DNA from 3 places in the Clostridium sp. Marseille-QA1073 genome. Region 3 is predicted to be linked to each of the others. Evidence: riboswitches for the same ligand, from Rfam matches in the RefSeq annotation. Region 3 holds a riboswitch; each other region holds the start of a gene.
What was found. Region 3 has a riboswitch for cobalamin ahead of ACY1IQ_RS20235 (nitrogenase component 1). Riboswitches for the same ligand answer to the same signal wherever they lie in the genome.

Region 1 (11,370 bases), on a different contig from region 3:
ATAATCCAAACAAAAGAAAGACAAAGTACATCAGTTTCAAAATACGCAGCCTGTAGAATATATGGCTAAAACAAATTAATGGAGGTAATAAAAATGACTGGAAATAGCCAATTAAGCTTCAATGATATTTTTAAATCAAGCTTTTTAGAAAAAGCAACAACCTTTTCCTTATTAGATACTGTTATAGCACTAGGATTAGCTTTTGCTATTGGTCTTTTTATATTCTTAGTATATAAAAAGACTTTTAAAGGAGTAATGTACTCAGAAAGTTTTGGTACTTCACTTCTTTCAATGACCCTTATAACTACACTAATAATTTTAGCAATAACTTCAAATGTAGTCCTATCTCTTGGTATGGTTGGTGCATTATCTATTGTAAGATTTCGTACAGCTATTAAAGAGCCTATGGATATAGCTTTTCTATTTTGGTCAATCAGTGCCGGTATTGTTTTAGGTGCTGGACTCATACCACTTGCTATATTTGGTTCAGCGTTTATTGGCATAATTATGATAATATTTGTAAATAAAAAAAGTACAGACAATCCTTATATATTAGTAATAAACTGTAATAGTGATGAAAGTGAAAATGCTGCTGTAGAATATATAAAAAAATCCGTGAAAAAGCATGTTGTTAAATCAAAAACTGTTTCTTCTAGTAATGGTATTGAACTAACTGTTGAAATTAGGCTAAAAGAAATGTCAACAAAGTTCGTAAATGAACTTAGCCATATACAAGGTATAAATAATGCTATTCTTGTAAGTTACAATGGCGAATATATGTCCTAATATTAGGTGGTGTTAAAATGATTTCCAATAAATTTATTAATATCATAATATCAATTATTATGATATTATCTCTTTTGTTTGCATCTTTAATTGTGATTTTATCTAATAATACAAATTACACCTCTTCTATTACAGAAGCAGAATATATCAGCAAGGTATTTGATAAAAATAAAGTAATGGAAATTGATATAAATATTTCTCAAGAAGATTGGGATTGGACTATTGAAAATGCAACAGAAGAAGAATATAAAAATGCAAATATCTCAATTAATGGTGAAACATATTATAATGTAGGCATAAGACCTAAAGGTAACTCTAGCTTATCAATGATTGCAAGTGACGACACCACTGATAGATATAGCTTTAAAATTAAGTTTGATGAGTACGTAGATGGACAAACTTTACATGGTCTTAATAAATTAGTTATAAATAATATTATGTCAGATACCACTTATATGAAAGAGTATCTTTCATACGATTTATATACTGCCATGGGAATTCCAACACCAGCTTATGCTTATGCAAATATAAAGATAAATGGTGAAGACTGGGGTCTTTACTTAGCTGTAGAAGTTATAGAGGAAAGTTTTCTAGAAAGAAACTATGGTACTTTAGAAGGAAATCTTTATAAACCTGAAAGCACAAAAGTGGGTGGTGCTATGCCTGATGGTAAGCAAGGACAAAATCCAAATAATGCTCCAGATGCTGCTCCTAATCAAAGACCTAATTTAAATGGGCAGCCCAATTTAAATGAACAAGCTAATTTGAATGAAGTACCTAATAGAGAAGGCAATGAACAAAATCCAATGGGTGGCGGTAAAGGTATGGGATCAAGTGGTGGTACAAACCTTGTATGGAATGGTGATGATCCTTCAAATTACTCAAGTGTTTTAGATAGTGCTGTACTTAAAAAGACTAATTCCTCAGATCACGAAAAGGTCATTGATATGATAAAAAATCTCAATGAAGGCACTGATTTAGAAAAATATCTTGATGTAGATGAAATACTAAGATATTTTGCTGTTAATACATTTTTAGTTAATTTAGACAGCTATGCTGGAAGTATGAAACATAACTATTATCTTTATGAACAAAATGGTATTTTTCAAATATTGCCATGGGACTTTAACCTTTCTTTCGCAGGATTTCAAATGAACGATGCTGAAAAGGCTGTTAATTTTCCTATCGATTCACCTGTTACAGATACTCTAGAAAATAGTCCACTTATAGCTAAACTTCTTGAAGTATCTGAATACAAAGAATTATATCATAAGTATCTAAATGAAATAGTGACGAACTACATTGATAATGGAGTTTTCAAATCTACAATAAATAATCTAGATAACCTTATTGGAAACTATGTTAAGAATGATGCTACTGCCTTTTATACCTATGAAGAATATAAAACTTCTCTTCCAATACTTATTTCTTTTGGAAAAGATAGAGCTTCAAGCATAATCGCTCAACTTGCAGGTGCTCAACCATCAACTACTTATGGCAATATTCCTACCAATGTTGATTTAAGTGCTCTTGGAACTATGGGTGGTGGTAATGGTGGTTTTCCTGGGGGAAAATTACCTGGAAACAATTTTCCAAATCCGAATAATGACCTTTCAAATGGCTCTGGCGATGGTAATATGCCTGATATGAGTACAATGGAAAAAGCTATGGAAATAATTCAAGCTTCTGAAGATGGAATACTTACAGATGAACAAATTGCAGAGCTTAAAGATTTAGGTATTGATGAATCAGTAATTGAAATTATCAAAGACTCTCCTTTTGACATTATGGGGGAGAATGGCAATAAAGACTTTCAAGATAACTTAGACAAAAATCCAAATATTGATAATGAAAATATGAAAGATAATCAATTTGGTAGAGGACCAAAGGATAGAATTCAAGGAGCTCAGACTCCTCAAAATACCTCTTATTTAGTTACTATTCTTATATTCTCATTATTATCTATAATTATTGCATCCATATTTGCTCTCAAATTTAAAAGAAAAAAATATCAAAGTTCATAATATAAAACAAAAGCTGGTTAGTATAAAGTTTACCTTAACCAGCTTTTTGTTTTATTAATCGTATAAAGTTGCAATTATATCTTCCAAGATATAATTGCAACTTTAGAGTTATTAGTATATACATAGTTATTCTCTTCTTTTATAAAGTTTTTTTCTATAAAACCATCTATTATATTATTATTGATTTTTCTCCCTATGTCTTCTTCTATCTTTCTATATATATCTTCTATATTATTAAAATATATTTTATTTTTTATATCTATATATTGTATATTTGCATAAATACCTAAAGAATGTATTATATTTTCAAGGTATATGTAGTCTAAGACTGTTTGATCCTCTAAGCCTAATTCCATATATAATTGGTTAAACATAGGTTTTTGTATAGTTCGTACTATTATAACTGCCTTTTTAGCTAAAGTATTCATCTTTTTTAAAGCATCTTTGATACTCCATATCCTATAAAGAGAATTTATTGATAGTATATAATCCATTTTATCAATATTGGCATCTTCCCATTTTCCCTCTAAGGTTCTTATATTATTTATATTGTTGTTTTCTATTTTTTCTTTTAATATCTTTAACATATCCTTTGAAAAGTCAAAGGCTAATACATCTTTGCACTTATTTGACAATGGTATTGTAAACTTTCCTGTTCCACATCCGATTTCTATTAAACTACTACCTTTTTCAATTAAACTTTCTATTATCTTAAATACTTCTTTAGAATAATCATATAGTGTAGGATTTTTATCATAATTGGGAGCTAAATTCTCCCAAAACTCTCTTTCAACTTCATCATCAAAAGCTCGCTGTTTTTCATACCCATTTTTACTTCTAATTCTATTTTGCCATATTCCCTCAAAATCTATATCTTTATAATCTAAGTACATATTTCTAGCTCTCCTTTAAAAATTTATAAAGCTTTCTATAAGTCTTTTAGTATATTCATTTTTAGCATTTTTGTAGATTTCCTCAGCTTTTATAATTTCTACTATTTTACCATTTAGCATTACAGCTATATCATCACTTACTGCCTTAACTAAATCTATGTCATGTGATATAAATAAATATGTTATACCAAATTCCTTTTGAGCTTTTTTTAATAGTTGCATGACTTGAGCTTGTACAGATACATCTAACATTGATGTAGGTTCATCTAATATAATAAATTTTGGTTTTAAAAGTAACACTCTAGCTAAAGCTACTCTTTGAATTTGACCTCCACTTACTTGATAAGGATATCTTGATAAAATTTCATCACTTAATCCAACAAACTCCAAATAGTTTTTGATGTGTTTTTGTGAAGTATTTTTATTATGAATTTTGTGTAATTTCAACGGTTCTATTAAGCTTTCTTCTATGGTTTTTTTAGGATTTAGTGCTGAATCAGGATGTTGAAATATTATTTGCATTTCTCGTCTTAAATCTCTCATTTTTGAAAAGCTATAGTTTGTAATATCTTCTTCATTGTAAATTATTCTACCGCTATCTGGTTTTATAAGTTTTAATATTGATCTTGATAAAGTAGACTTTCCACATCCACTTTCTCCAACTAATCCTAAGGTCCTTCCCTTTTCAATTTTAAAAGATAATCCATCTACCGCCGTAACTATATTTCTATTTACTATTCCATTTTTAAACTGCTTACGTAGATTTATTATCTCTATCATATAAAAAACACCTCACTTCACAGCTATCTACTTTATAAAGCTTGGCCTCTTTTTCCATACATAATTTTTTCTTATATTTACATCTAGGATGAAATCTACATCCATCCGGTAGATTTGTTAAACTTGGCGCAACTCCATCTAAAGGAGTAAGCTTTTTATTAGGTTGAGCATTTATTAATCCCTTAGTATAAGGATGCTTAGGATTTTTAAAAATATCTTCTTTACTACCTTTTTCTAATATCTTCCCTGCATACATTACTATAACTTCATCACAAAGCTTCTTTGCTAGCATTAAATCATGGGTTATTAGTATCATACTTACTCCCATATTTTCTTTAAGGTTTTTGAAAATATCATATACTTGATTTCTTATTATTGCATCTAACCCTTTAGTTGGCTCATCTGCAATTATCCATTTTGGCTCTAATGCCATACCCATTGCTGACAATACTCTTTGTTTCATTCCCCCACTTAGCTGGAATCCATAAGAACTATACACTTCATTGTTGTTTTCAAATGAGAATTTCTCCAAAATTTTTATGGTCTTTTCCTTACTTTTACTCTTTTTTTCTTTGTTATGATAATAAAATAATTCACTTATTTGAGAACCTACATTGTATATAGGATTAAATGCCGTTTCTGGATTCTGAGGTATTAATGCTATTTCCTTTCCCCTTATTTTTCTTAGTTCCTTATTTTTTAAAGTTAATAAATTTTTATTGTTATAAAGTATATTTCCTTCTACTTTAGAATTTTGAGCTAATAATCCTAAGATTGAGAGACCTAATACAGATTTTCCGCTGCCTGTTTCCCCTACTATTCCTATAATATTTCCTCTTTTCAATGTTAAGTCAATTCCATCTACTGCCTTAACATCACCTTCTTTAGTATTAAAATACACTTTTAAATTTTCTATTTTTATATCTTCTTCCATACTAAAACATCCTTTTAAAGATATTGATTAAAGAAATCCTTTTTCTCATCAAATAGATCTCTTAACCCATCGCCAATTAGGTTTATACTGCAACACAATAACATTATGCAACTTCCTGGAGCTAATAATAAATGTGGATAGGATCTAAAGTAAGTTTTAGCATCATTTACCATTACACCCCAATCTGCCTGTGGTGGTTGAATGCCAAGTCCTAAAAAACTCAGTGATGCCATTGATAGTACAACTTTTCCAATTCTTACAGTAAAGAGTACTATAAAAGATGCAAAAATATTGGGTAATATATGATGAATTATTATATAAAAATGACTAGCGCCTAAAGCCCTAGCACCTTCTATATAATTCTCTTCTTTTATTTTTAAAACTTCTCCTCTTACTACTCTAGAGAATCCTGCCCAAGAAGTTACTACTATAGCAATCATTAAGCTTTTAATACCTGGTCCTAAAACTCCTGCAATAGCTATCATAAAACTAAGTCCTGGGAGTCCTTGAAATATACTAACTAGCACCTGTATTATGCTGTCTAAAATGCCTCCAAAATATCCTGCTATAACTCCTATAGTTGTTCCTAAAAACATTGTACATATAGTTGCAAGTATTGCTAAAAATATTGAAATCCTTGCACCATATAATATTCTACTAAAAACATCTCTCCCTAATGCATCTGTTCCTAAAAGTTGTTCTTTAGATATGCTTTGAAGTCTTTTTGTCATATCTACAGCATTTGGATCATAAGGCGCTAATACTGGTGCAAATATACCTATTAAAATCATAGCAATAAGTGTTATAAATGCTATCTTATAAATAAGAGGTATATTTTTAATTTTGTTAAACTTCTTCACCATTATTTACCTCCAAGCCTTATTTTAGGATTTAGTGCTAAATAGCATAAATCTACTATAAGGTTAAATATAACAAAAATTACTCCTGTAAAAACAACATATCCCTGAACAACAGGATAATCTCTGCTCATTATACCTTGAATAACATAACTCCCCATACCTGGAAGTCCAAAAATAACCTCTACAACTGTTGCTCCTCCAAGTATTGCTCCAAAATAATTTCCTAAAACAGTAATTATAGGCATAATTGAATTCATAAACCCATACTTTAATAAAATCACTTTTTCTGGAAGCCCTTTGCCTTCAGCAGTGACTATATAATTTTGTCCAAGAGATTCTATTAATGTAGCCCTATTTAACCTCATGATTGTTCCTATCGTTCCTGCTGCTAAAACAAAGGCAGGCATTATTAAGTGCTTAAGTGTACCATATCCACTGGTAGGTAATATTTTTAATCTTTCACAAAATATGTTCATCATAACTATAGCAAGCCAAAATCCTGGTATAGATGTTAAAAGTAATGATATAGTTCTTCCTATATTGTCAATTAAAGAATCCTTCTTTAATGCCATAATTATCGCTGTCGGTATTGAAAAAATTATTACAAATATCATTGCCATTAATGATACTGAGAAGCTTATCGGTAACCTTCTCAGTATTTCTTCTGACACAGGAGTCTTCTTTATATAAGAAACTCCTAAATCTCCTTTAATAGCTTTTTTAGTCCAATTAACATATTGAACTAATATATCATCATTTAATCCTAATTCTTCTCTTACCTCTTGTATTTCTTCTTCTGTAGGAGTGCTTATTCCGTCTATACTTAAAACTTCAACTGCTGGATCTCCCGGTGCAATAACTCCAAGGATAAATGCTAATAAAGTTATTCCTATTAAAACTGGTATAGTGGACAATACTCTTTTAAATATATACTTGAAGATATTTTCCACTATTTACTCCACTCCGTTTTGTTTAATGTAGCTCCATAATTTGTTGCCTCAAAACCTTTTATTTTTTTATTAAAGGCTATTAAATTAACATCTTGGAACAGTGGTATACTTGCTGGCTCTTTAGCTGATATATCTTGAAGTTCATTGTATATTTCTTTTCTTTTAGCCATGTCATTAGTTTCTTTTAGCTTATCAATTAGCTCATCTGCTCTTTGGTTTTTATATCCTAGACTATAAGATTTATTAGTTGATCCTGTGCTATGCATATATCCCTCAAATATAGTAAAAGGTTCTGCATTTGGCAGCCCTTGAGGATGTATAGCTAAATCATATTCTCCTTTTTTCATAGCCTCTTTAAATGCAGCTCCGTCTAAAATTGTTATTGTTGCATTTAATCCTATATCCTTTATCGCTGATTGAATATATTCTGCTTCAGCTTTATAAGGATAACGATCTACTCCATAAGAAGGTACTATAAATTTTACTTCTTTTGTTTCTCCTTTTAATACTTCTTTTGCAGTTTCCTTAGCTCCTTCTTTATCATGAACTGGTTTTATTTCCTTTGCAAAAGGAGATGTGTGGTTTAATATATTAATAGTTGAAGTTCCATATCCTCCAAAGAATTCATCAACTATAAGATCTCTATCCACTACTAAACCTAAAGACTCTTTCATTTTTGCATTACTGAATGGTCCTTTAATACCATTAGTGGATATAAAGTGAGTTATACTTGATTTTCCAGCAGATACATCAAATTTTTCATCTTTTAACAATTCTTTAGATAATTCTGGAGTTATTGCTCCTAAGTCCATTACTCCCATAATTTCTTCAGATTTTAAAGCTGAAAATCTTGTTTCTGCATCTGGAATAACTTTCACTCTTACTTTCTTAGCCTTTGCTTTATCACCATAATATTCTTCATTTCTTTCTAATAATGTATATTGATCTTTTTCATGCTCTACAATTTTGAATGGTCCTGTACCCTTTGCTATATCTGTAAAATCTCCCGTATTTATATCAAAACACTGTGGACTATATATAGCACTACCAAATCTAGCCATATTATATATTAATGTTGATATAGGTTTATTAAATATTAATTTTACTTCATGATCAGATACTTTAACCACTTCTTTTAAATTAGGATATGTCTTTTCTAAGTCAAAAGAATAAAATGGTGATCCTTTCGTTTTCATATTGATATATCGATCAAAGTTTTTAATTACGGCATCAGCATCTAATTGAACTCCATCATGAAATTTTACTCCCTCTTTTATCTTAAAAGTCCATTCTTTAAAATCTTCAGAGTTTGTCCATTTTTCTGCTAATTCTGCACAAGGATTTCCTTTATCATCTAATCCAATTAAAGGCTCCCAAACAAATAATATAGAAGTAGCATAATATGCATCCTTTGCTCCTGGTGATAAATCTCTTGCAGCTGCTAGTACAATTTCATTATCCTCATTTATGCCAGTGTCTTTAGTTGCACATCCGGCTAAAGTTCCTAGAAGCATTGTTAATGCTAAGAATACTAGTAATATCTTATTTTTAAATAATTTTTTCATAACTCCATTCCTTTTCTTTTAAATTTTTATAATAAAAAAAGCCATAGTCAATGCCATAGCTTACCCATCTTTGCTATAAAATTAGATTTAGTTGCTCCCCCCTCAATCTATTTCTCTTTAAGTTTAGGTATCCTGACTTACGATTCACCCTTAACCTAGCCTTCCCAGAATTAATCCAGTGGCATGTTAGGCATCGTCATCGCTTACAGTGATGGGTTCGTGTTGGAATTTCACCAAACTTCCCTAAATTCTTAAATTTATTAATTTTTCAACAAAATTATACATTGTATTTAAAAACATGTCAAATATTTTATTTTCTTATAAATGCTTTCAGAAATATATTAATCACTTTATTTTTTTATTTAATTTATTGCTAATATTATCAATAAAAATTGTAAATTAAATGAAATTAGTAATAATATTTAGTTCATATCACATCTAATAATTCCCATATTTTTTAACTGTTTTATTATTAATATATGAACCCCATAACTATTTTTCTTAGATATCTAAGAAAAATAGTTATGGGGTTCAATAAATTACTTCTTATTCTTCAATTATTGTAAAAAAGCTGTGATATTTAAGCTTTTTAGAATCTTTTTGTTTATGATTTTTAAAAAAACTTTTCATTAATTCTATTATTTCATCTGCCTCTCCTTCTGTAAGATAGATATTCTTCTTTATAATAGTTCCATTTGATTCGTGTATACTTTTATCCATGGAACTTAAAAATATATCTTTACTTTCATCATAAAACTCTGAAATCATCATTTGACTTACTGCCAAAAGCATCATTTTAGAAGGTTCCTCTACTTCTTTTGAACATTTTATTTCAAACTTTCTAGCTAAAGGTTCATAATATTTAGTTATAACTCCCTTTATCTTTTTAGTGTAAATTATTACTATTCCCACTTTTTCAAGCTTATTTACATGATAATATATTTTTGATGGAACTTCTTTCATTTTATCAGCTATCTGTTTTACTGTAGCTGGCTCATTCATATCTATAAGTGTATTTAAAATTCTGTATCTAAAAGGATCAGAAATAGCTTTTACTTCTTCCAAAGTAGTTAATACTTTTCTATCTTCCATCGCTTTATCCCCTCCCCTTTTGTTATATAGTAATTTTCATTATTTAAATGAAATTTTTAGCCTTTAAGCTTTTTTAAAGCTTCTTCTATAATTTAAAGATAAAACAACTACAGAAATCATTACACCTATAATTAAAAACATAAAATAAACAGATAAATATTCTATTATAATCCCCCTTAGAACATTACCTAAAAGTATCATGCATCAACTTATAACTCTCATAAAAAAACTAACTATACCTAATATTTCTTTATATGATTTATTCATTATATAAGCATTAATTGCTAAAGTTACCATGGCATTTAAAATCAAAATCTAAATAATACAAGCATAGGTAGTTCTATAGAAACTAAATTCATTCATATTATTATATTCATCAAAAACAATAATGTACAAAATTTATATTTAATAAAAAAAATTCAATTTTAATCACATTATTTATTTTTAAACTTTAATTTACAGTATACAGCACATACTGTAAAATGAGATTCACTAAAATAAAACTTAAGTGAATCGCTTTATAAACACCTTATAAAATTTAATAACATCAAGTAAAAAAGGTGTTAAACTTAGAGTAATAAATCTAAATTTCACACCTTTTAATATTAAGATATTAAAACTTTTATATTCTAACGCCTATTCCTTCAACATTATAGGTTGTCTAATTATAGTTTTTATATTATTAGGTAAACATCGTTTAGGATCATTTAAATATATTTCATGATGTAATCCTCTTAATTCATATCCACATTCTTTGATATAATTATGAAGCTTCTCTACAGTAGGATCTTCATTTGTATAAGGTCCCACATGCATAATTTTTGCAACAAGTCCTTCATCATGGTCTTTATACTCTACCTTAGAGATAGACGATAATTTCTTCTTTCTTTCTACTTCATATAAAGCTTTTTCTATATAATCTTCTGGAACAATATCAGGCTGCATAATCATACTACACCATTTCCATATGTCTTTATTATCTATTAAAAAATCATTTATATTATCAGTCCACCATACACTCTCCAGTGGCATTACTCCATAGTCTATCTTTAAATCACTATTCTTAATCATAAATTTTATAGTATAGGCTAAACTGAATAATGTTTCAACTGCATCCTTGTATTCCTTTGATGTATTTGGATTTCCATGGCCATTTATCATTAAATATTTAAGCTTTGGCATCTTTAAAATTGATACTTTTTTAGCAGGCTGACTATAGAATTCTTTAAATACTTTTTTATAATCAAACTTATTTATCATGATTATTCTCCTTAAAACTCAATTTTAAAAACATAGTTATCTGCTCCCTCTAAAATAGTGTGAAGCTTTGTAACTTTTACTGTTTTATTAAATACTGAGCTAAATAATTTTTCAAACCATCCTGCAGAGCAATTACAATATGAAACTGGCATATCTTCTATGTTTTTAGCCATTCCACAATAACATTTGTTATAAATTCCAATTATGTTTCCACTATCCATGTGAA
Region 2 (11,370 bases), on a different contig from region 3:
AAAAGCAAAGTAAATTACATAAGGGGGGATATTTTGAATTTTCAAGGGATTATAATAGGACTATTTTCGTTTTTAATTATAGGTATTTTTCACCCTATAGTAATTAAAGGGGAATATTATTTTAGTAAAAACATATGGCCAATATTTTTATTATTAGGTATTATATTTATAATCTTATCCTTAAATATTAAAGGTCAATTGTTATCGGCTTTGCTAGGAGTTACAGGTTTTTCTTGTCTTTGGAGCATACATGAGTTAATAGAACAAGAGCAACGGGTGAAAAAAGGATGGTTTCCTAAAAATCCTAAGCATAAATAGTTATTTATATAGTAAGGCATAATTAAAAAAATAACTAGCGTACTGGCTAGTTATTTTTTAGCACTTAAGATAATATAAATAAAAAATAATTACATTAAATTACTGTAGCATTTTTTAAATTATTATTAAAGGATTTTGGAATGTATATTATATTTAATTTATTTGTTAGATTATTTCTCTCAATTTGACAATTAAGCCCGAAAAGCTCATATACAATATTCTCATTTAAAATATCTTCTGGTTTACCAAAATCTAGTATTATTCCATTTTTCATTATAATTATTTTATTGCAATAATAACAAGCGATGTTTAAATCATGAATTGCTGAAAATACTGTTAAATTTTGAGCTTTTATTATGTCCATTATTTGTAGTTGATATCCAATATCTAGATGATTAGTTGGTTCATCAAGAATCATAAAGTCACTTTCTTGAGCTAATGCTCTTGCAATTAAAACTCTCTGTTTTTCTCCACCAGATAAGTTTAAGAAGTTTCTATCTTTAAACTCTAACATTCCAACTTTTTCTAAACAATTTTCAGCAAGTTTTATGTCATTAGAATTACTATCTTCAAATAAGCTTTTATGTGCAAAACGACCTATTAACACCATGTCTATCACCTTAAAGTCAAATTCAGGTCTGTTTTCTTGAGCTACTACTGACATATTTTTAGCAATTTCTTTATTAGATAATTTTTTTAAATTTATATCATTTAAAAAAACTTCACCTTTATCTGGAGTAAAAACTCTATATATATTTTTAAGTAATGTCGATTTTCCACTACCATTTGGTCCTATAATTCCAACAAAATCACCTTTATTTATTTCTAGATTTATATTTTTTAATATATGCTTATATTGCAAATCTTTTACGCTTAATTTGATCATGTTAACCTCCAAAAGAATATTTACTCTTTTTTAATAGAAGTAAGAAGAATGGTGCGCCAATGAAAGCCGTAACAACACCTATAGGAAGTTCTTCAGGAGAACCAATTATTCTTGCAAATATATCAGACCATATTAAGAACAAAGATCCTAAAAGAATAGTTAGTGGAATAAGCTTTTTATGCACAGAACCAGCAATAGTCCTTGAAATATGAGGAATTACAAGACCAACAAAGCCTATTATTCCACTTAAAGATACCATAATTCCAGTTAATAGTGTACTTGTTACTATTATTATTTTTTTCAAAAGCTTAATGTTAACACCTAAAGTTATAGCTGCATCTTCACCAAGTAAAATTGCATCTAATGTTTTATGAATTACTAAAGCTATTATAGAAGAAACTACTAAAACTAAAAAAGCTAAAAGTAAGTCACCCCATTTAGCACCAGCAAGTGACCCAGTCATCCAAAATATTACAGAGTAGAGCTTTCTAACATCTTTGGCTTTAAACATAACAAAATTTGTTATAGCTGAGAATACGGATGCTACTGCTACCCCTGTTAACACTAATCCAGAAGAAGAAAACTTTCCCTGTCTACTTGAAATAACAAAGACAATTATTGAAGAAAGTAATGCTCCAATAAAAGCACCTAAATGTACAGATAAGATAGGTAATGCTAGTGTACTACCTAGTAAAATAGTTATTACAGCTCCAGTTGAAGCACCAGAAGATATTCCAAGTATATAAGGGTCAGCTAGAACATTTTTTGTTAATGCTTGCATCAATACACCAGATAAAGATAGGCCAGCACCAACAATTGCAGCAAGAAGTACTCTAGGAAGTCTTAATTGCCATACTATATTTTCTACAGAGTTAGACCAAGTTTTTGGAAAAAACTCTTTATTTGATATATTATTAATTATTATTTTACATAATTCAGTACCACTTATATTTACAGATCCTACATTAATAGCAATTATTATAGAAACTATTAAAAATAGAATTAAGGATATGTATATAAAGGGAAAGGTAAGTTTATTTTTTTTCATGTCAATAACTCTCCGTGTTAATTCTTAAAAGCTTCTGGATGGAATTTTTCAGCCATAGTTTTTATTGCATTAGAGTTCCTTACACCTGCAACAACATCTGAAAGTCCTAAAACAAAAATATTATTATTTTTTATTGCATCTATATCTTTTAGAGCTGCATTATTTTTTAAAAAGTTTATTTTTTCTTCTACGTTATCAGCAGCATTGTATTGCATGATAATTATGTATTCAGGATTTCTATTTACAACTTCTTCCCAAGTTACATTAGCCCATGGTTTTTCACCATCTTTAAATATATTGACACCACCAGCAAGTCTAATTAAATCTGTAGGTAAACCATTACAAGATGTAAATGGCGAATCTTCTCCAGAGTCATAAATAAAAGCTCTAACTGGTTCATTATCTTTAGGAACAGCAGATGAAATATCTTCAATTTCTTTTTTCATTTTTGATATAACATTACTTGCATTTTCTTTTACATTAAATATATTTCCTAGATTAGTAAAATCTTCATAAACAGTTTCCATTGTTGCATTAGGACTTTCACATTTTGGAACATAAATTTTTATTCTATTTTCTTTGCAAAATTCAGCATTAAAATTGTTTTCAGTAAAAGTAGACATCCACCCGGTTATAAAATCTGGTTCTACGCCAAGTAAAGTTTCCTTTGAAGGCATTAAGTCAGCTAACTCATTTAATTTAGAATGGGCGTCTTTATATTCTGGCAATACTTCATTATCTTGAAAGGAATATCCAGCTATAGAGTTTTCTAAACCTAAGGCAAGAAGCATCTCTGTTGTAAAACCACTTAAACTTACAGCTTTTTTAGGAGTTTCAGAGAAAACTTCATCTGTCTTTCTAGAAGGTAAGTCATTATTAATTGTAACTTGAGTATAGGCTTTAGTATCAGAGATTGATTCTACAGAATTTGAAGCATTATCTTCACTTGTGTTACCACATCCTCCTAACATAGTTGCAGTTAAAGAAACTGCTAAAATCAATGAACAAATTTTTTGTTTTTTCATCTTAAAAATCCTCCTTTATTTTTGAAAATGTAGCATATTATTTTATATATTTAAACAAAATATTTTGTTTATTAACTTTATGAAAGTATCAATAGAAAATTACTAAAGTTAAATTTCTTATTAATTTTTAAAATAAAAAAAGCATCTTAAGAATTAAGATACTAAAAAATACAATGCTAAAAAATAAATCTATTTCTAATATTTAAACTATAAATAAAATAAGACAATACCATATAGTTAAATTAGCAAACTTAAAATACCTTATCCTAGTAAGTGATTTTAAAACCTATATTGGCAGGTCTCCTGACTCAGATTCATCATAAGTTTTTACCTTCCCACAAAAAAATTGCAGTGGCATAACAAAAATTTACTCCTCAATACAGTGGCTGGACCGTAAGGGATTTTCACCCTTTTCCCTTTTAAGAAATACTTATATTTCACCAAAATAGTTAATATATTTAATTTTAAATAAAAATTTACAATTACTTCATCAGGATTATAACACAAAATTTTACAAAAAGAATATTTCAGAAAATTTAAACTATTATAAAACATATAATTTATTTGCCACAAGAAAAAGATATAAGTTAAATATATTGTATTAAGAGAGTAACAGTAGTATAGCAATATAAAGAATAAATGTAAATATTTTGATATAATTACTCTAAGGTGATATAAAAATAAGAAAGGAGAAGCCACTAACATAAAGGCATATACAGAGGTGAAATTATCTATAAAAGGATATTTTTAGTGGCAAAGTAATAATGATAACAAATATTTATTTAGTTAGACATGCTCATTCTAGTTACAACACTGATGAGTTAAATAGACCATTATCTCATAAAGGAACTATAGACAGAAATAAAATTACAGAAACACTTGCAAAAGAAAATATAGATTTAGTAATTTCTAGTCCGTATAAAAGAGCAATAGAAACTGTAGAAGTTGTAGCAAATTTGATAAATAAAAGTATAATTATAGACGAGGGCTTTAAAGAAAGGAAATTATGTGAATATCCTGTGGATAATTTTGAAGAAGCTATAGTAGAACTGTGGACAAATCCAAGTTTTTGTTTTGAAGGTGGAGAAAGTAATATAGAAGCACAAGCAAGGGGCGTTAATTCCTTAAATAATGTATTAGATAATTATAGCGGAAAAAATATAGCTATTGGAACTCATGGTAATATTATGGTGCTTATTATGAATTATTATTGCAAAAAGTATGATTATGATTTTTGGAAGAAACTTAAAATGCCTGATGCTTATAAATTAATTTTTGAAGATAAAAAGCTCTTAGCTATAGAGGCAGTTAGTAAATAAGTTATTTACTGTAAATATTTAATAGAAGTCTATAGCAAAATTAGAAAAGAATTAAAATTTTGACTATTTAATTAATTTAAGATAATAATATGGATTTTTTATTAATATGTTAATAAAAAGTTAAAATATATAAATTAAATAATATATTGACATAAATATCTAGATATAGATATACTTAGTACATGGGTGTAAAACCTAAATATGATTAATTTATAAAAGGAGGTAGTAAGATGTTAAACAGATTAATAAGTATAGGATTTAAATTTAATATTGTATTAACTAATACCCTACCTCATGATATAGGTTTATCATAGCCTTTTTGTGTAAATTTTAGTCCTAGGGTATTCCTAGGACTTTTTTTATGCATTAATAGCTGTATTTTCCTGTTTATCGGTGGGAAAGTACGGCTTTTTTCATCTCTGGGGATTCTATATTAAGTAAAAAATGGATAATAGTTCTAGATGCATTATTCAGAAAACATTTGTAACGATAGGCAATTTTAAATTTTCTTATAATAATTTAAAAGGTGTTGAAATTTGTAGATTGTCTATTTAAAAAATTGACTTGTAGCTGAAGGGGGCGATTTAAGTTGAAGAAAATTTTAAGCTACACAAAGAATTATAAACTAATAACACTAATTGGAGCATTAGCTATGATTATTATAATTGGTGTTGACTTAGTAACTCCTTATATTACAAAACTATTTATTGATGATGTAATTGTAAAGGGAAATTATGAAATACTAGGAATTTTGCTTAAAGGTATTGCAGCAATAGCATTTACCAAATTTATATTTGGATATGTAAAAGAATTTATGTTTGATTATCTAGGAAGAAAAGTTGCAGGAGATTTAAAACAAAATCTTTTTGATCATATTCAAAGTTTATCTTTTTCATATTTTGATAATATGAATACTGGTGAACTTATGTCTAGAGTAGGTGAAGATGTAGATAATATTTGGGCAGTTATGGGATTTGGAATGAGATTATTTATAGAAAATATTGTTTACTTTGTTTTATCTACAGTTGTCTTACTAAAAATGAATGTACTTTTAACAGTAATTGCGCTAATTACTATGCCAGTTATAGCTTTTATAACTGTAAAGCTTGAAAAGCAATTAGACTCAGTTTTTGAAAAAATAAGTGATCATACCGCAGTATTAAATACTACTGCTCAAGAAAATATTGCAGGAGTTAAACTAGTAAAAGCTTTTGCAAGGGAAAAGCATGAAATATTAAAATTTCTTAAGTTTAATAATAAAAACTATGATCTTGCTGTTCAGCGATCAAAAATTTGGGGAAAGTTTTATCCTATAGAAGAATTTTTAGGAAATTTATCTGTACTTTTAGTTAATGGTGTAGGTGGAATATTAGTTATTAAAGGTACTTTAACTGTAGGAGAACTTGTAGCTTTTAATGGTTATTTATGGCTTTTAATTTGGCCAATGAGAATGCTTGGCTGGCTTACAAGTATGTTATCCCAAAGTAAAGCATCTCAAAAGAAGATAGATGCCATACTTTCTATAAATCCAGAAATAAAAAATTCAGAAGACTGTACAGTACTTGAAGAAATTAAAGGTGATATTTCTTTTGAGAATATTACTTTTAAATATAAAGAAAAGCCAGTTCTTAAAAATATTAATTTAGATATTAAGGCTGGAAGTACAGTTGCAATTATGGGGTCTACTGGCTCAGGAAAGTCATCATTAATAAGTCTTTTATTAAGAAATTATGATGTTATGGAAGGTGCCGTTAAGGTTGATGGTCATGATGTTAAGGATATAGATTTATATTCTCTAAGAAAAGGGATATCAATTGTACCACAAGACTCTTTCTTGTTTTCAGATACAATAGAAAATAATATTAAATATGGAAAAGAAAATGCTACAAGAGAGGAAATAGAAAAAGTACTAGAACTTGCTTGTGCAAAAGAATTTGTAGATGAGCTAGAAGAAGGAATTGAAACTTTAATAGGGGAAAGAGGACTTGGATTATCTGGAGGTCAAAAACAAAGATTATGTATTGCAAGAGCTCTTATTAGAGAGTGTTCAATATTAATTCTTGACGATTCAACCTCAGCTTTAGATATGGAGACAGAATATGATCTTCTAAAAAACCTTTATCATAGCGAGAAGAAAATTACCACTTTTATTATAGCTCATAGAATTTCAGCAGTAAAAAATTCAGATTTAATTATATATATGGATGAAGGTGAAATTGTAGAGTATGGAACTCATGAGAGCCTACTTAAAAAAGGTGGTAAATACTATGAAATTTATAAAACACAATTTAAAGATTTTATAAACTCAGAAAAGAGAAATGAGGAGGTGAGTTAATATGGCTAAGAACTCAATAAATCAAGATGAAAAGATAATTAGTAGATCAAATAGGGAAATATTTCTAAGATTAATAAAATATTTAAAGCCATTTAGAGTTAAAGTATTTTTTATAATTTTCTTAATGATAATAATTATGATTAGCGGACTATTAACTCCATATCTACTAAAAATATCTATTGATAAATTTATAGTAGCAAAAAACATTAAAGGTCTTATGATGACAACTTTAGCAGTTATAATAATTAACTTTATTGGCATGCTTTCATCTAGAGTTTCAATTATAGAGATGTCTAAGATAACTAATAAAATATTATTGAATATAAGACAAGAATTATATACTCACATTCAAAAATTATCCTTTGCTTTCTTTGATGAAAGACCAGTTGGAAAGATTCTTGCAAGAGTTATTGGTGATGTTAACTCTCTATCAGAACTTTTTTCTAGTGGAGTAACTACAGTAATACCGCAGCTTCTAACAATTATATGCGTTGCTACACTTATGTTTACAATGAATGTAAAACTTGCATTATTAGCTATTATTGTATTACCAATATTATGTTTTACTATGTTTTCTATAGAAATTATAGCTAGGAGAAAATGGCAAGCTTATAGACAAAAGCGTTCTAATATGAACGGTTATACTCATGAAGCTTTTTCAGGAATAAGAATTATTCAAGATTTCACTTATGAAAAAACTAGCTCAGCTAAATTTAAATTTTCACTAAAAGAAATGTTGAATGGTTTTATGAAGGCAGTTATGTTTAACGACTTTTTCTGGCCAATAGTTGAAGTATCTTGGGGCATTAGTACACTTATTATATTTTGGTATGGAACTAAATTTTTCCAAAGTCGAGAGATTAGTGTAGGTACAATTGTTGCTTTTATAGCTTATTCTGATATGTTTTGGAGACCAATTATAAACTTAGCTTCTTATTATAATACATTAATAACAAACTTTGCAGCAGCAGAGAGAATTTTTGACATAATGGATGTTAAACCAGATATTATAGATTTAGAAAGTGCTGAAATTATGCCAAAAATTAAAGGTAATGTAGAGTTTAAAAATGTAACCTTTGGGTATGAAGAAGGAATTCCTGTCCTTAAAGATGTAAGTTTTAAAATAAGACAAGGAGAGAATATAGCTTTAGTTGGTCCTACAGGGGCAGGAAAAACAACTATAACTAGTCTTGTAAGTAGATTTTATGATTGCAATCTTGGAGAAGTACTAATTGATGGTAAAAATGTTAAAGATGTTAATCTTTATTCTTTAAGAAGTCAAATGGGAATAATGCTGCAAGATACTTTCTTATTTTCTGATACCATAAAGGAAAATATACGTTATGGAAAGTTAGATGCAACTGATGAGGAGATTGTAGCAGCCGCAAAAGCAGTAAATGCTCACGAGTTTATTATGAAACTTGAAAAGGGATATGATACAGAGGTAAATGAAAGAGGTTCGAGACTTTCAGTTGGTCAACGTCAGCTTATTTCCTTTGCTAGAGCACTTCTTGCTAATCCAAGAATTTTAATTCTTGATGAAGCTACATCTAATATAGATACTGCTACAGAAATATTAGTACAAAAGGGAATTAATAAACTTCTAAAAGGAAGGACATCTTTTGTAATAGCTCATAGATTATCAACCATTAGAGATTGTAATAAAATTATGGTAATAGATGACGGAAAAATAATTGAAGCAGGAACTCATGACGAGCTTATGGCTAAAAAAGGCTTCTATTATGGCTTGTATATGGCACAGTATAGATTCCTTAATGAAGGAGCTTAACAGTAGAAAATTAGTAAAAAGAGTATAGATATTAATAAATTATTTTCACCTTAGAGGAATGGCATTGAGCCATTTAGGGGTTCCTCTAAGGTGTAATTATAATAAGCAGTTAAGGTAGAATTATTAAATTTATTAAGCAAAACTTAAATGTTAAATTAATTATATGAGGTATAGAGATAAAAGGGTTATTACAGAATCCTATGAGGGTAAGAGAAAAATTATTATTAAATAAATTGGGGGCTTTAAAATATAGAAATAAGAGAGGAATTTCTAACTATGAATATCAGAAAATATAATGAGAGTGAAATAAATTATATAGTTGAACTTTGGTGTGAGGTTTCTAAGAAATCTCATGATTTTATTAATGCGAAATATTGGGAAGAGAAAAAAGAAGATATGATAACAAAATACATTCCTATGTCTGAGACTTATGTTATAGAAGATAATAATAAAATTTTAGGCTTTGTGTCTATGATAGACAACTATTTAGCAGCATTGTTTATTGATAGCAATTATCATAATAAGGGGTATGGTAATAAGTTATTAAATTTTATAAAAGAGCGTAGAGATGAAATTGAATTAAAGGTTTATGAGAAAAATAAAAAAGCCTACGAGTTTTATTTAAGAAATGGTTTTATTTTAAAAGATAAATTAATTGATAATGACACGGGAGAAAAAGATTATTTAATGATATGGAAATCTAATTAAGAGTTATAGTAAAAGTATAAGATCATTAATTATTAGGGACGGTTCATTAATTTTTATGAATCGTCCCTTAGTACAATAGAAGTAAAAGATTTTCTTCATAATATTCAAAAATAGAGCAATGAAATTTAAGCTAGGATAAAAATTTACAGAATATATTGAAAATATTACACCTAATTTTAATGAATCGTCTCTAAATTTTAGTGAGTAATAAGAAAATAAATTTTAAATTTGTTTTCGTGATAGAAAAATGCATAAGAGAAATAATCAATAACTAGAAGTAGAATGGGAAGTATTCAAATTATGATTATTATAATTAAGCAGGATGTTATTTAAGCAGGGATTTTATTTAGGAGAAAAAATTTGGGCGTTAAAAAATTTACAGTTTTAAATGCAGAGAGTGATTTAGTAGGTTAGGGGTAGCAGAAAATTAAGATTTTATGGATGAGAAGCTACTTGAAAAATAAAACTAATAATATATAAGAGGATATTACTAGCAAAATAAATTAAAGGATTAGAAGTTGTTTTAGTTTAAATGAGTAAGAGGGTAATTAACATGGATATTATAAAACATAATAGTAAAGCTTGGGATGGGCAAGTTAAGGCAGGAAATATGTGGACTAAACCAGTTTCAATTGAAATTATAGAAGATGCTAGAAAGGGACAATGGGGTATTTATCTTACTCCAACTAAGATAGTTCCAAGGGAATGGTTTGGAGATTTAAAGGGAAAAAAAGTTTTATGTTTAGCTAGTGGTGGAGGACAACAAGGACCTATTTTATCAGCAGCCGGTGGAGCAGTTACTGTTTTTGATAATTCGATAGAGCAATTAAAAGGTGATGAATATGTAGCTGAAAGAGAAGGACTTAATATTAAAACCATTCAAGGAGATATGAGAGATTTATCTTGTTTTGAAAATGAAAGTTTTGATTTAATTGTCCATCCTGTTTCTAATATTTTTATAGATAATATTTTAGTGGTGTGGAAAGAAGCTGCAAGAGTACTTAAAAATAAAGGGATATTAATTTCAGGCATAGCAAATCCTATAAATTATATATTTGACTATAAAAAACTAGAAAAAGGGATATTTGAGGTTAAATACTCAATTCCATATTCGGATTTAGAAAGCTTGAGTAAAGAAGAAATAGATGAGTTTATTGAAAAAGATTATCCTTTTGAATTTGGACATACCTTAGAAGATCAAATTAAGGGACAAATTGATGCGGGATTTGTTATTACAGGATTTTATGAAGATACTTATGGTGGAAAGTCTATTTTAGATAAATATATAAATACCTATATTGCTACAAGAGCAGTGAAAACAAGCTGTAAATAAATATTATGGATGGAGGGTTAATTATAGATATAAATAATTTGAAGGAATTTGTTAATCCATATTATAAAAATAAGGATATAATGCATGATTTATCTCACATAGAAAGAGTATTAAAGTATGTAGAGAAACTATTAAAAGAAGGAAAGTATAAAGCTGATATTGACATTCTAATCTATTCAACATATTTTCATGGATTTATATATAACAGTGAAGAAAGAATAATTCAGTGGCTACAGGAGCAAGGACTTTCAAGGGAAAAAATAAGTAAAATAATTAAAGTATCTTGGGAATCTCAAAAGGATAATATAGCAGAAACTTTAGAAGGTAAGATATTACATGATGCACATATGATTGAAGGTGGAAAAACATATCTAATTGTAAAGTCTTTAATAACAGGCTCAGTAAGAGGTCAAACATTAGAAGAAACAATTAGGTATATTGAAGAAAATGTTTTAGATAAGGGGACTTGCTATCTACAAGAGGCGAAAACTATTTTTAAGAATCAACAAGCATTTGCAAAACAATTTATAGAGGATTTAAAAGAGGGTTTAAATTAGGGGACGGTTCATTATATTTTATTGTATTTAAATTTGCATGTAAATACAATAA
Region 3 (11,370 bases):
ATGAATGCTAAAGTTTTACTATCTATTAAAATAAAGATTCCCAACATTATAAATATTATTGGAACAAAAATATGACTATATTTTTCAATAAATTTTTGGACAAGTGGATGTTTCGAAAGTTTTAGAGCAATAAAACACCATATTGCTACCATGAACATAAAGATTACTACTGTTACTATAATACTTACTAAATCCATCCTTGTAAAAAGAGGTATATAAATTCCAATATTATCTCCACCATTAGCAAAAGTTACACTAGACACTTTTATCACAGCTGAATTAATAAATCCTCTACTGAAAATTTTCTGCTCCCTAATCTCAGTATTAGTTATTTCTTCAAATTTATTATTCTCAATGTCTTTAACTTCTCGATAGGCTATATTTTCCTTGCTTTTACTTTTTTTCTTATAGTCCACATATGCCCTTATTCCTAAATATATTGGCACAAATCCAAGAATACCTATATATTCATATGGAATTATAGATACTCCTAATGCTCCTATGATACTTATTATAACTAATACTCCAATCCCTAAATACTGTCCAATAAATATATGATGAGTCTTCATAGCATTACTTGTTTCTGAGAAAAATATCATAAGTATAAATATATCATCAATGTTGGTACTAATAAAAGAAATAAAAGCCATTATTACTGTGCTAATCACTAAAATCCACCTCTATATTATAATCTTTTGCTTTCATTCTTAATTTATTATAATAAATATTTTAATATACAAATATATATTAAATCTGTAGATTAAAATAAAGATATGTATCCTCTAATAACATTATAGAAAATACATATCTTTGCCTTTAAATTTTATTTGTCATAATTTCCTTTTAAAATTTTATCATTAAAATTTAAAATAAATTGTTTATCATAAAAATCAGAGCCATTTATCAGATTGAAATTTTCAAGTTTATCTATGCCTAAAAGAATTAAAACATTATTGTTTTTATTTTTTGAAGTATTAGAAACTAACATTCCACTTATATTATTATTCTTTATAATAACATCATTAAATTTAATCTCCTCTTTTGAAAAATCTATAGAGAGCTTGTCTATAATAGAGTTAAGTGCTGTATTTTCATTATTATCTCCAATAAATATTAAGCTTTTTTCTCTAAGTTCATTCTCAGTCATATCCTTATCTTCTTTAATTGTAACACTTACTCCTAAACCATTTTCTAGCGTCATTTTTAACGTATTTGCCATTATGTTAGCTCTATCCTTTTCTTCTTTAGACATGTTTGCTTTTGAAGGTTTTACTAAATATACATCATAATTATCTAAAGCTTGTACAAAAAATGCTCCAAAATTATTTTTTCCTTCTTTTCTTAAGTACTCAATCCATTGCTTAGCCTGTTCTCGTTTTTCTTTCCCTTCCTCTTTTTTTATTTCTTTAAGTTCAGACAATTCACTTTCATTCAATTTAAGGTTTTCAGGATAAAAGTTTTTAGAATTGATATCTGATAACAGTTGTTCCTTTGCTGCTTGTCCACCAATTCTTTCAATTACATCTAAAAGTGAATCTAAGGTAGCATTTTTTAACGCATTTTCACCATAATAAGTTCTTATTATTTCTAAAAATTTCTCTTCTCCTAAATTTTGTCTAAGGTTTTCAAATACTAATGCACCCATGCTATAAACTGTTTTCCCCCATTCTCTTGGATTTATTTCATTTACAGATGAATTTATAGGACTTGAAATGTCTTTAAAATAATCCATCCTATCTCTTAAGCTAAGTGTTATGCCAAGAGGTGAATATTTTCCTTGAGTTTTTTCAAAATAATATGCAGTGGAAAAGGCTGTTAAAGATTCATCTAAAAAAGGATTCTTAAATTCATTATTACCTACTGTTACATACCACCATTGATGTGCTACTTCATGAACCATTGATTCTTCTGTAAACGTAGGATTAACATTATATTTCCCCATTTGAATTAATTGAGGATACTCCATAGCAAATCCCTCTACATAGGTCTCTACAGTATCAAATTCCTTATATGGATACTTGCCAAAGTTTTTGCCAAAGAAACTTAATGCATCTATAGTTAAATTTAGTAATTCTTCAGCATTTTTAGTAGTATTTTCATTTCCATCATAAATATAAAAGCTATTAACTGTTATGCCATCTACTTCTTTAGTAATAACTTTAAATTCTGGACTCATAATAAATACAAAATCTCTAACTTTTTCAGCTATAATATCATAGGTTTTAGTACCATCTTTTTCGTTTTTACTTGAATTAGTTATACCGGTAGAAGCCAATTCCATATTACCCGGTACATTTATAGAAACCTTATAATTTGCTATATCACTATAATTGGATTCTCCTACAGGATGGAAAGGATTTTCATCCCAAGTATCAGTTTCAATATCATAAATAGATATTATTGGATACCAATTTGTAACAGAATAAACTTTATCATAATATCCTAATCTATTTTGGCTCATTGGTAATTTAAGTGTAAAATTTATTTTTATGTCTACCACTTCATTTGGCTTTATACCTTCTGTAGGTATAATTTTTAAGATTTGATTATCTTGACTAAATTTCATTTCCTTGTTTCCAATAGTAACTTTAGTTATATTTATATCACCAATTTCTTCTTTCTCAAGTTTTTCTTTTTGTATGCCTATAGTTGGCATTGTCTCTACACTTCCGTAAGAATCAGCATATAGATGAAATACTAGTGATTTGAGATTTTTTCCATAAGTATTAGTAAATTTAACACTTTCAGTAGCTGTGAAAGTTTTATTAGGTTCATCAAATTTGACATCAATATTATATTGAGTTAAATTATTTTCAATATTAGTTACAGAATTTTTTAACTTATCATTAGATAATTGCAATTCTGTCATTGCAAATACTAAAGATGAATTAAAGGATAGTAGCATTACTAATACTAAAATACTACTTAAGATTTGTTTGCAAAATTTTCTCTCAAACAATTAAAATCATCTCCATTTACTATTATTTTTTACTTATTATGTATATCATATCATATTTTATAAAATTATGTATATTATTACTATATATAGCACTAATGTAATTATTATATAATTTAAATAAAAAATGATGGATGCCTTGACTTTTTACCAATGCATCCATCATCTCTAATATACTAAGATTATTTTTATTCAGTTTTAATAAATCTTAAAATGATTAAAGTATTTTATTTTCTACAAGCTCTTTTCTATTTATTTATATTAACTAACTGGCTTGCATGATTGAATTTTTAGTGCTGGTGATTGAGGTGGAATTGAACTGGTCATTATTGCACTTAATCTAATAAATACAACATCACCTTTTGCAAAATTACCTTCTTTAACTTCTTTACCTTCACAATCTAAAATTTTAGTATCTGGTCCAACGACAGCTACTAATTTTTCTTTATATACCTTCTGTCCTTTTATGTATCCTTGTGCTAATACCATAGTATTTCCTTGGTTATCTTTATTAACTTCTAAAACTTCACCCATAAATATTGGGCCTCTATGTTTTTCTCTAGCCATTACAGGAACACCTATAGAAACAATAAAAAGAGCAACTAAAGCTGATATTATTATATTCTTCATCTTCATAATTTTAAATGCCTCCTTACATATTTTATACAAAATTATCTTTTGCTATTAATAAAATATTATTCTTTATATACTAAAATACTTTTTTAAATAATATTATATTTTTAAATTTATAGTTTCTTCAACACAGAAGTTTTTTAATTATTTGCAAAATGTTATTATTATAATAATTACTAAATCATGGAGGAAGGTATATGTTTAATAATATTAAGGTTATATATTTTGACATGGGAAATACTCTTTTACATTTTCATTACGGTGATTCTAATGAAGAGAAAGATATGGCTGGACTTCACAAACTAACTGAATATTTAAATAAATTCCACTCTAAAATAAGCTTTGAAGAAGTTAGAGTAGGATTTTATAATAACTGGATGAGTATTATGAAATTGAGAAAAGAAACTCTTATAGAATATCCTATTGAAGAATTTCTAAATGAATTTCTTAAAAACTATGATGTATATCTTACAATTAATCAATGTATTGAAGCAATACATATATTTTATGATGAATATAAAAAACAACTGCACTTCGAGGAAGATCTCTATAAAACCCTAAATAAAATAAAAGAAAAAGGATATAAAATAGGAGTAATTTCTAATACTTGTTATTATGATGAAATTATGATTGATTGTTTTAAAGTTTCAAATTTATATGAGCTAATTGATGATTTTACCTTCAGCTATTCTCTAAAGCTATGTAAACCAAGAGAAGAAATATTTAAAAAAGCCTTAGAAAAAATGAATGTATGTGGAAAAGAATGTCTTATGGTAGGTGATAATTTAAAATGTGATATTAAGCCAGCCTTAGATTTAGGTATGAAAACTATATGGTTAAACAAAAATCAAAGTAAAAATCCTACAGAAATAAAACCACATATCATAATTTCTAATTTACATGAAATAAATAATTATATATAATCAATTCACAATTAAGAATTGATTAACTGTAGCGGCGAACAGTGTTTGCCATATATTATTGAATAAACATTAAATTATAAGAAACATTAAAAGAACTGGCGAACACTGTTCGCCCCTACAATGACTAGCAATTGCATTGCTAGTCAAAAAATTCCATTAAAGAAATTAGTTTTATTAGAACTAATTTCAACCATAATTATTAATTGTCCATTGTTTAAAGTTATAAATTGAAATACTCAAGTATGCAATTATAAAGTTAATTTTCAATATAGTTTTTTATCTATATATCCATATCTCTCATTTCAATTTCAGTACCTTCTGGCGCTTTAATTTTAAATATATGCCCATTTTCAACTTTATAAATTTCTTTTCCATTTTTAATCTTGAAATTGTTATAACCTAATTTTTTTATCCTATCAAATTCTTTCTGAATATCCTCAACTAAAAAACACATGTGTACTATTCCTTGATTTAATGAATTCCAGCTATTTAACTTCTCTCCCTTTTTACCAGTTTGCAATTCAATCATAAATGTTCCTAATCTCAGCCAAGTATTAAAATCTCTGCTATGAAAATTTGCTGTTTCTGTAACTAATTCAAAACCTAAAATTTTAGTGTAAAATTCAAGCGATTCTTTATATTTTTCTGTTTGAATGCAGACATGATGCATCATCTTTATGCTCATAGTATATTCTCCTTTATATGCCTAATTTTAAAATAGTATTTTCTATTAAATTATATAGGATATTAATATAAGTTGAAATAATTAAAATTATCATATATATGATAAAAACTTAAATAAATTTAATAAAGAAAAAAACCGTGGTTACCCACGGGAAAAAATTTTTTTTATTATATCAGAAGGGAATACTAATTGTGACTTAGTTATTAACATACTAAGTCACGCTTAATATCTATGATAATATTAAAGATTATTAGCTTTTAATTAAAATAATTTTATGAGATTATTCCTTGCAATATTTCTTCCATTATAAATCTCATTCCATTAAAACCAACCAGTGGTTTTCTATCATATATAAGTATCTTTTTTACATTTGGACTACTAATTTGTATTTTTGAGGCTGCTTCATTTAAACTGTAAATAAATTCTCCATCCCCTAATAGCAGATTAGTCTTACTATTTATTAGCTCATTTTTCTTACTATCTGTAGGGTTTACATATAGCTTTCTTTCTATTTTCTCATTAAGCTTCATATATTCACCTTTTAAATTGTGATTTATTACTACAGATTCTACTCCAAGACCTAATTCTTCTTCTACAAATCTACTCATTCCGTTTACAACATCGTAATATCCAGTAACTAAACACTTAGTATTATTTATTACCTTTCTTGTGTGATGTTTAAATCTTACAAGAGCTTCTCTACATTTAATCTTACTTCTTTCTAAATAATCATTATTACATTTTATTCCTGTTAACTTTTCTATAGAGTTAATAAAATCTAAAGTACCACTAGTTCCATAAAGGCATGGAGTTATATACTCCATATTATATTTTTTCTTTAGTATTTTTGAAGCATCTATTCCTTCAGACCTTACAACTATATTAAAACTTGCTTCAGAAGCTTTTTTTATTTTTTCTATAGAACTTCCATTTGTAAATATTGTGTGTATTTTCATTCCAAAGCCCTGTAACATAATTTCTTCTATTTCTAATAAATCACTATTAAAATTATAATAATCTGGAGTAAATCCAATTATGTTATAAGTCATATACTTTTTCTCCTTAGGAGGCTCTACAATTTTATCACATAACATTTTTAATGCTTCTCTTACACCTAAAGAGAAATCTCCTTTTATTTTTCCAAAATATAAGGGGATGGCTTTTCCTTCTAGCTTACCACCCATCTTAAGAAGAAAATCTTCTCCATCGAATCCAATAATTGAACATAAAGTTGATGGAGCTACGAAAATAATTTCGGGTTTTCTATCATCATATATTTCTAAAATTCCTTTTTTAAGCGGTTCTATGTCTCCAGAAATAATTTGAGATTCATTTAATCGGCAGCAATAAACTTCTCCTTCTCTATCAACATTAAATTTTTCATACATGGAATTTAAATAATGAGCTGTGCTTATAGCTCCATATTCTACAATTATGCTATTTTTAATGTTTAAAAGTGTCCATAAAAAACCCATTCTAAAGTTAGGTAATGGTAAAAAACTATTATTCATGTCTATCCCCCTTTACAATTTTATGATTCTTTCTATCCTAAGAAAGTTACTACTAAAGATACAGTTATATTTATTAATTAAATCACAAATATTTCTATAATTTAAAATTCAATCAATGCTATAATAAGATTTTAAATTTCGATTTTAAAATATAAATAAAAAAACTTCTCAACCACAATGATTAAGAAGTTACATACCAATATAAATATACACTAATTATGTATATTTAATAATTTCAAAATAACACTCACCATCTCTCGTAGTTTAACTGTGTTTAGATCTAGGCAGGTCTTCTGGCTAAAGAATCAACACTTTCCTAACCTTCCCAAACAAAAGTTCAGTGGCACAACTAGGAAAATTCCTCTCTTACAGCGACGGGATCGCGTGGGATTTACACCCAACTTCCCTTTTAATCAATTAAAATATTTTAATTGAACCTAATCTATTCTATTAACTTTTCAACATTTAAAATGTTATCATAATTCAAAATATTTTTCAAGTAGTAAACTATAATAATTTTCCATATTTAAAAAATTTATAAATATTAGCCATGGACATTTCTCAGTTATCACTGAGAAATTTAGAATTGATCTTGTAGCGGCGAACAGTGTTCGCCATATATTATTGAATTATTAGATACCTAAAAAACTAGCAATTGCATTGCTAGTCAAAAAGTACATTAAAGAAATTATTTTTTCAAAAAATAATTTCCTATAGAATAAATAAAGTACTAGATAAATCTAGTACTTTATTTCTCTACTACTTCTGCTTGTTTTAATGTGTAACTTTTTTTAAATTTTTTAAAACATATAAATGACACTATTAAACTTATACTTTCAGCAAAAGGTACTGTTAACCACACACCATTAATCCCTAAAATTTTAGGTAATATTATAAGTCCTATTAAAATAAATACAATACCTCTACTAATAGAAACTATAGATGATGCTCTTGCATTTTCAATTGATTGGAAATAAGAAACCATAGAAATATTGCATCCCATAAATATAAACGCCATGAAATAAAGTTTTATACCTCTTACAGTCATAGTCATTAATTCAGTATTCTCATTATTAAATAAAGAAACTATAAATTTAGGGAAAATCAAACCTATAGAATAAAATATTATTCCAAATATTCCTGCTGTTATAATAGCTAATTTTAAAGATTTATAAACTCTTTTTTCTTTTCTAGCACCATAATTTATACTTATTATTGGCTGTATTGCTTGTGCTATACCATAAAATATAGCTGCACAAATTAATGATATATTAGCTATTATACTATAGGCAGAAACACCTATAGAGCCTACTAATCCCCAAATCACATTATTAAAAGCAAATATTATCATTGCATTTGACATTTCCATTATAAAACTTGGTGTACCATTTTTAAATATTCTAGTTATAGTATGAATATTTAATTTAAATTTATTAATTTTTAATTTTAAAGTATTGTTACCTTTTATAAAGTGAAGACTTAATAAAAGTAAAGTTATTGTGGGAGAGCAAACTGTAGCTGTTATTGCCCCTTTCATTCCCCATCCTAATTTCATTATAAATATATAATCTAATACTACATTTGAAAGGTTACCTATTAGTACACTCCACATAGCAAGTTTTGGATTTCTATCATTACGAACAAATACTGCTAGCATTTGAGATAATATAAATGCAAAACTAAACATCATTAATAGTCCTAAATAATCTTTAACTAGCGGAAATATTTCTTCTGTAGCTCCTAAAAAATAGCATAGCTGATCAATGAATACTACACCAAAAAAAGTAAATAAAAGTCCTAAAAATATACTTATTATTATGGAAGTTGTAAATATTTCATTAACCTTATCATATTCTTTTTGTCCCATAGATACAGAAGCTGCTGTAGCTCCTCCAATTCCTAATAAAAGCCCCACAGCACCTAGTACATTATACATAGGAATAGCAATGCTAAGAGCTGCTAATCCTTCACTTCCCACTCCACGCCCAATAAATATAGTATCAAAAAGTATATTTAAAGATATCCCAAGCATACCAGCAATACTTGGAACTAAATATTTAATAAATATCTTTTTTATATCATCATTTAATAAATCTGCTCTCTTGCTCATATTATTACCTCCCTTAAAATAAAATCACAGCTAAAAGTTATTTTAAAGGTTATAGTAGCTATAATGTCAAGAGTTTTTAATAGGAATTTGTATTTCTTTTATATATTCACCTTTATAATCGGAAAAAGCACTATCTATTATAGTTATTAATATACCGTCACCTATAACTTCTAATTTATTATCTTTTATATATTTCATCAATTCTTCATAATATTTTCCACATTCATCATTATCCCCATTATATGCAATAGTGGCATATTTACCTTTAGGTAAAATATTTAGATGCTCTCCATTTATTATATTTTCTTCAAATATTAATCCTACGGTTTTACAATGATTATAGTTACCTTCTTCTATATCTTCCTTTGACGTAATACATGCTATTACTCCATTAAAGAGTGAAAGATCATCTTTAAGCATTTTATACAGTTCTTTCAAACCATACTCAAAGTCTATAGTGTCAATATTATGCTCTAAATTAAAATACGCTATTTTTCTAGATTTTAACTCTCTAATAGAGCATTTATAAGCACTATCATTATTTTGATAACTTTCAATTAGTTCTACTCTGCTTCTTATACTGTTTAAATGTTTATTAAGGGTTTCTATTTCTCTTATTATCATTTTTTCTTGATGCTTTAATAACCTTATCATAGAATTTAAATCTCTATCATGAAAATAATCTTTAATTTCTTCTAATGGAACGCCTAGCTTTTTAAAGAATAGTATTGAATCCAAGGTAGCAAACTGCTCAATGTCGTAGTATCTATATTTATTTTCATAATCTATATGTTGAGGCTTAAAAAGACCTATTTTATCATAATATCTTAGGGTTTGTGAAGATATATTATGAAGTTTAGCCATCTCACCTATTAAAACCTTATTTCTCACAAGCGCCCTTCCTTTCAGAATGTTTTTATTTAATGTTAATATTTAAAATAATAAGTTAAAGATGTTTATATAGAAAAAGCCTTGTCATAAAAATAGACAAAACCTTTAAATATTATATTATGCTAACTAAAAAAACATATAATGAACAACACGTATATTATTTAGTGTATTGCTTTGCTCTTTTTATAAGTTTTCCATATAAATAAACATCATGTGCATCAAAATGTTCAATTGTAAACATTTTGGTTTTAAACCATGCCACATCAGTGTTCTCGTCTGGCTTTACTACCAATTTCTCAAGTTCATTACATATAAGTATATATGCTACTGATAAATGCAAGTGAGAACTCACATATTTTCCTCTCTTATTATGGCCATGAACCGGAAGAATATCAACAGATGCAATTTTTTTAGATAGAGGGACTATATTTAATACGCCCGTTTCTTCTCCTGCTTCCTTAATAGCTACATGCAATAAATCTGAATCACCATCAGCATGTCCACCTGTCCACGCCCATACTCCACGAATATTATGGTGAATCATTAACACTTTATCTAATGATTTATTCATTATAAATCCTGAACTTGTAATATGCGCAATCTCATTTGTCCTTAGCAAAACATTATCTCTATACTGGTCAATATAATTTAAAATTATTTTTTTGTCGTTGTATTCCTGCTGATTATCTGGTATGAACTTAATAATTTCTTCTACAAAATCCATCTTCTCTGTACCTCCAAAATTATGTACAACGTAAAAGCTAGCTATTACTTCATACTTATAATGTACAAAATAAAAAATTCTTCTTTAGATAAATATTTTATAACTTGAATATTTTTCTCTTTTTAAAAATCATGAGTTGTTCTTAATGATTCTTTTTAACCCGCCAGTGTCTTGAAGAAGCCTTCTTGAATTATCCTGTTCTATTCTTTATCTAATTCTTCTATAGCAGAATATTTCCTTAGCTTCAATATAGCACATTATGCCCTCTAAAGTAATTTATTTGAATTAGGATTGTTCAAAAACCATTTCTTAATTATACTTTTTTCATGCAATAGTCTTACATTAATAGCTTCTCACTTCTGCTTCCATCTTTGTTTAATATATCAAAATATTCCATAAATCCTCTTCCTAAATTCATATATATGTTTCATAATTAAAATTATCTTCAAAAAAATTATACCATATTTAACTAAATATGCATCAATATGTTTAGTAAATATGGTATAATTATTCATAATTTTCTTTTAATTCAAATTGTTACTTATTTGGGTTCAGCGTCCTTAATTTTAGATAAGTTTCTTTGCCACTTGCCCAATTTTTTAAATTAATTAAACGCTCACCATTATCTCCATGCTCTTCATTGTTAAAAGCCTCCTGTAGTCTTTCACAGGGCAGCTGTGAGCAATGTCCACAATGATTGTATCCCTTATCAATGGAGCATTTTGCAATTGAACACTCTCCCCAAAAGGGCTTACTTTTACAATCTTGACAGCCTGGACAGTTTGTTTTTTCCTTCCATTCGCATACCCCACAGTAAGCACCACACATTCCAATCATTTTCTTATCCATATATAATTCCCCATTCTTATTTTTAAAAATATTTTATTTTTAAAAATTTCTCCTATATAAAATAAGTCATGAAATTTTTATTTAACTT

Region 1: it holds a riboswitch for cobalamin, as region 3 does, so the genes downstream of both, ACY1IQ_RS02080 (ABC transporter substrate-binding protein) here and ACY1IQ_RS20235 (nitrogenase component 1) in region 3, are expected to answer to the same signal.
Region 2: it holds a riboswitch for cobalamin, as region 3 does, so the genes downstream of both, ACY1IQ_RS12500 (ABC transporter substrate-binding protein) here and ACY1IQ_RS20235 (nitrogenase component 1) in region 3, are expected to answer to the same signal.

Annotation. Positions count from the first base shown of each region.
Region 1 covers NZ_JBSVQM010000002.1:37,686-49,055, forward strand. The annotation lists gene ACY1IQ_RS02040 (polyphosphate polymerase domain-containing protein) at 1-69, shown strand, start outside; gene ACY1IQ_RS02045 (DUF4956 domain-containing protein) at 94-786, shown strand; gene ACY1IQ_RS02050 (CotH kinase family protein) at 804-2,810, shown strand; gene ACY1IQ_RS02055 (class I SAM-dependent methyltransferase) at 2,885-3,703, opposite strand; gene ACY1IQ_RS02060 (ABC transporter ATP-binding protein) at 3,719-4,483, opposite strand; gene ACY1IQ_RS02065 (ABC transporter ATP-binding protein) at 4,458-5,417, opposite strand; gene ACY1IQ_RS02070 (ABC transporter permease) at 5,432-6,280, opposite strand; gene ACY1IQ_RS02075 (ABC transporter permease) at 6,280-7,227, opposite strand; gene ACY1IQ_RS02080 (ABC transporter substrate-binding protein) at 7,227-8,792, opposite strand; cobalamin riboswitch at 8,897-9,077, opposite strand; gene ACY1IQ_RS02085 (ArsR/SmtB family transcription factor) at 9,339-9,884, opposite strand; gene ACY1IQ_RS02090 (hypothetical protein) at 9,948-10,085, opposite strand; gene ACY1IQ_RS02095 (GyrI-like domain-containing protein) at 10,521-11,144, opposite strand; gene ACY1IQ_RS02100 (DUF6144 family protein) at 11,156-11,370, opposite strand, start outside.
Region 2 covers NZ_JBSVQM010000012.1:124,600-135,969, reverse strand. The annotation lists gene ACY1IQ_RS12515 (DUF4491 family protein) at 34-318, shown strand; gene ACY1IQ_RS12510 (ABC transporter ATP-binding protein) at 413-1,204, opposite strand; gene ACY1IQ_RS12505 (FecCD family ABC transporter permease) at 1,206-2,252, opposite strand; gene ACY1IQ_RS12500 (ABC transporter substrate-binding protein) at 2,270-3,277, opposite strand; cobalamin riboswitch at 3,554-3,737, opposite strand; gene ACY1IQ_RS12495 (histidine phosphatase family protein) at 4,042-4,596, shown strand; gene ACY1IQ_RS12490 (ABC transporter ATP-binding protein) at 5,186-6,931, shown strand; gene ACY1IQ_RS12485 (ABC transporter ATP-binding protein) at 6,933-8,720, shown strand; gene ACY1IQ_RS12480 (GNAT family N-acetyltransferase) at 8,997-9,428, shown strand; gene ACY1IQ_RS12475 (class I SAM-dependent methyltransferase) at 9,982-10,761, shown strand; gene ACY1IQ_RS12470 (HD domain-containing protein) at 10,767-11,318, shown strand.
Region 3 covers NZ_JBSVQM010000039.1:2,745-14,114, forward strand. The annotation lists gene ACY1IQ_RS20210 (cadmium resistance transporter) at 1-668, opposite strand, end outside; gene ACY1IQ_RS20215 (M1 family metallopeptidase) at 824-2,959, opposite strand; gene ACY1IQ_RS20220 (hypothetical protein) at 3,218-3,592, opposite strand; gene ACY1IQ_RS20225 (HAD family hydrolase) at 3,787-4,512, shown strand; gene ACY1IQ_RS20230 (VOC family protein) at 4,793-5,197, opposite strand; gene ACY1IQ_RS20235 (nitrogenase component 1) at 5,470-6,708, opposite strand; cobalamin riboswitch at 6,974-7,164, opposite strand; gene ACY1IQ_RS20240 (MATE family efflux transporter) at 7,457-8,818, opposite strand; gene ACY1IQ_RS20245 (MerR family transcriptional regulator) at 8,885-9,709, opposite strand; gene ACY1IQ_RS20250 (NUDIX hydrolase) at 9,867-10,433, opposite strand; gene ACY1IQ_RS20255 (DUF3795 domain-containing protein) at 10,971-11,282, opposite strand.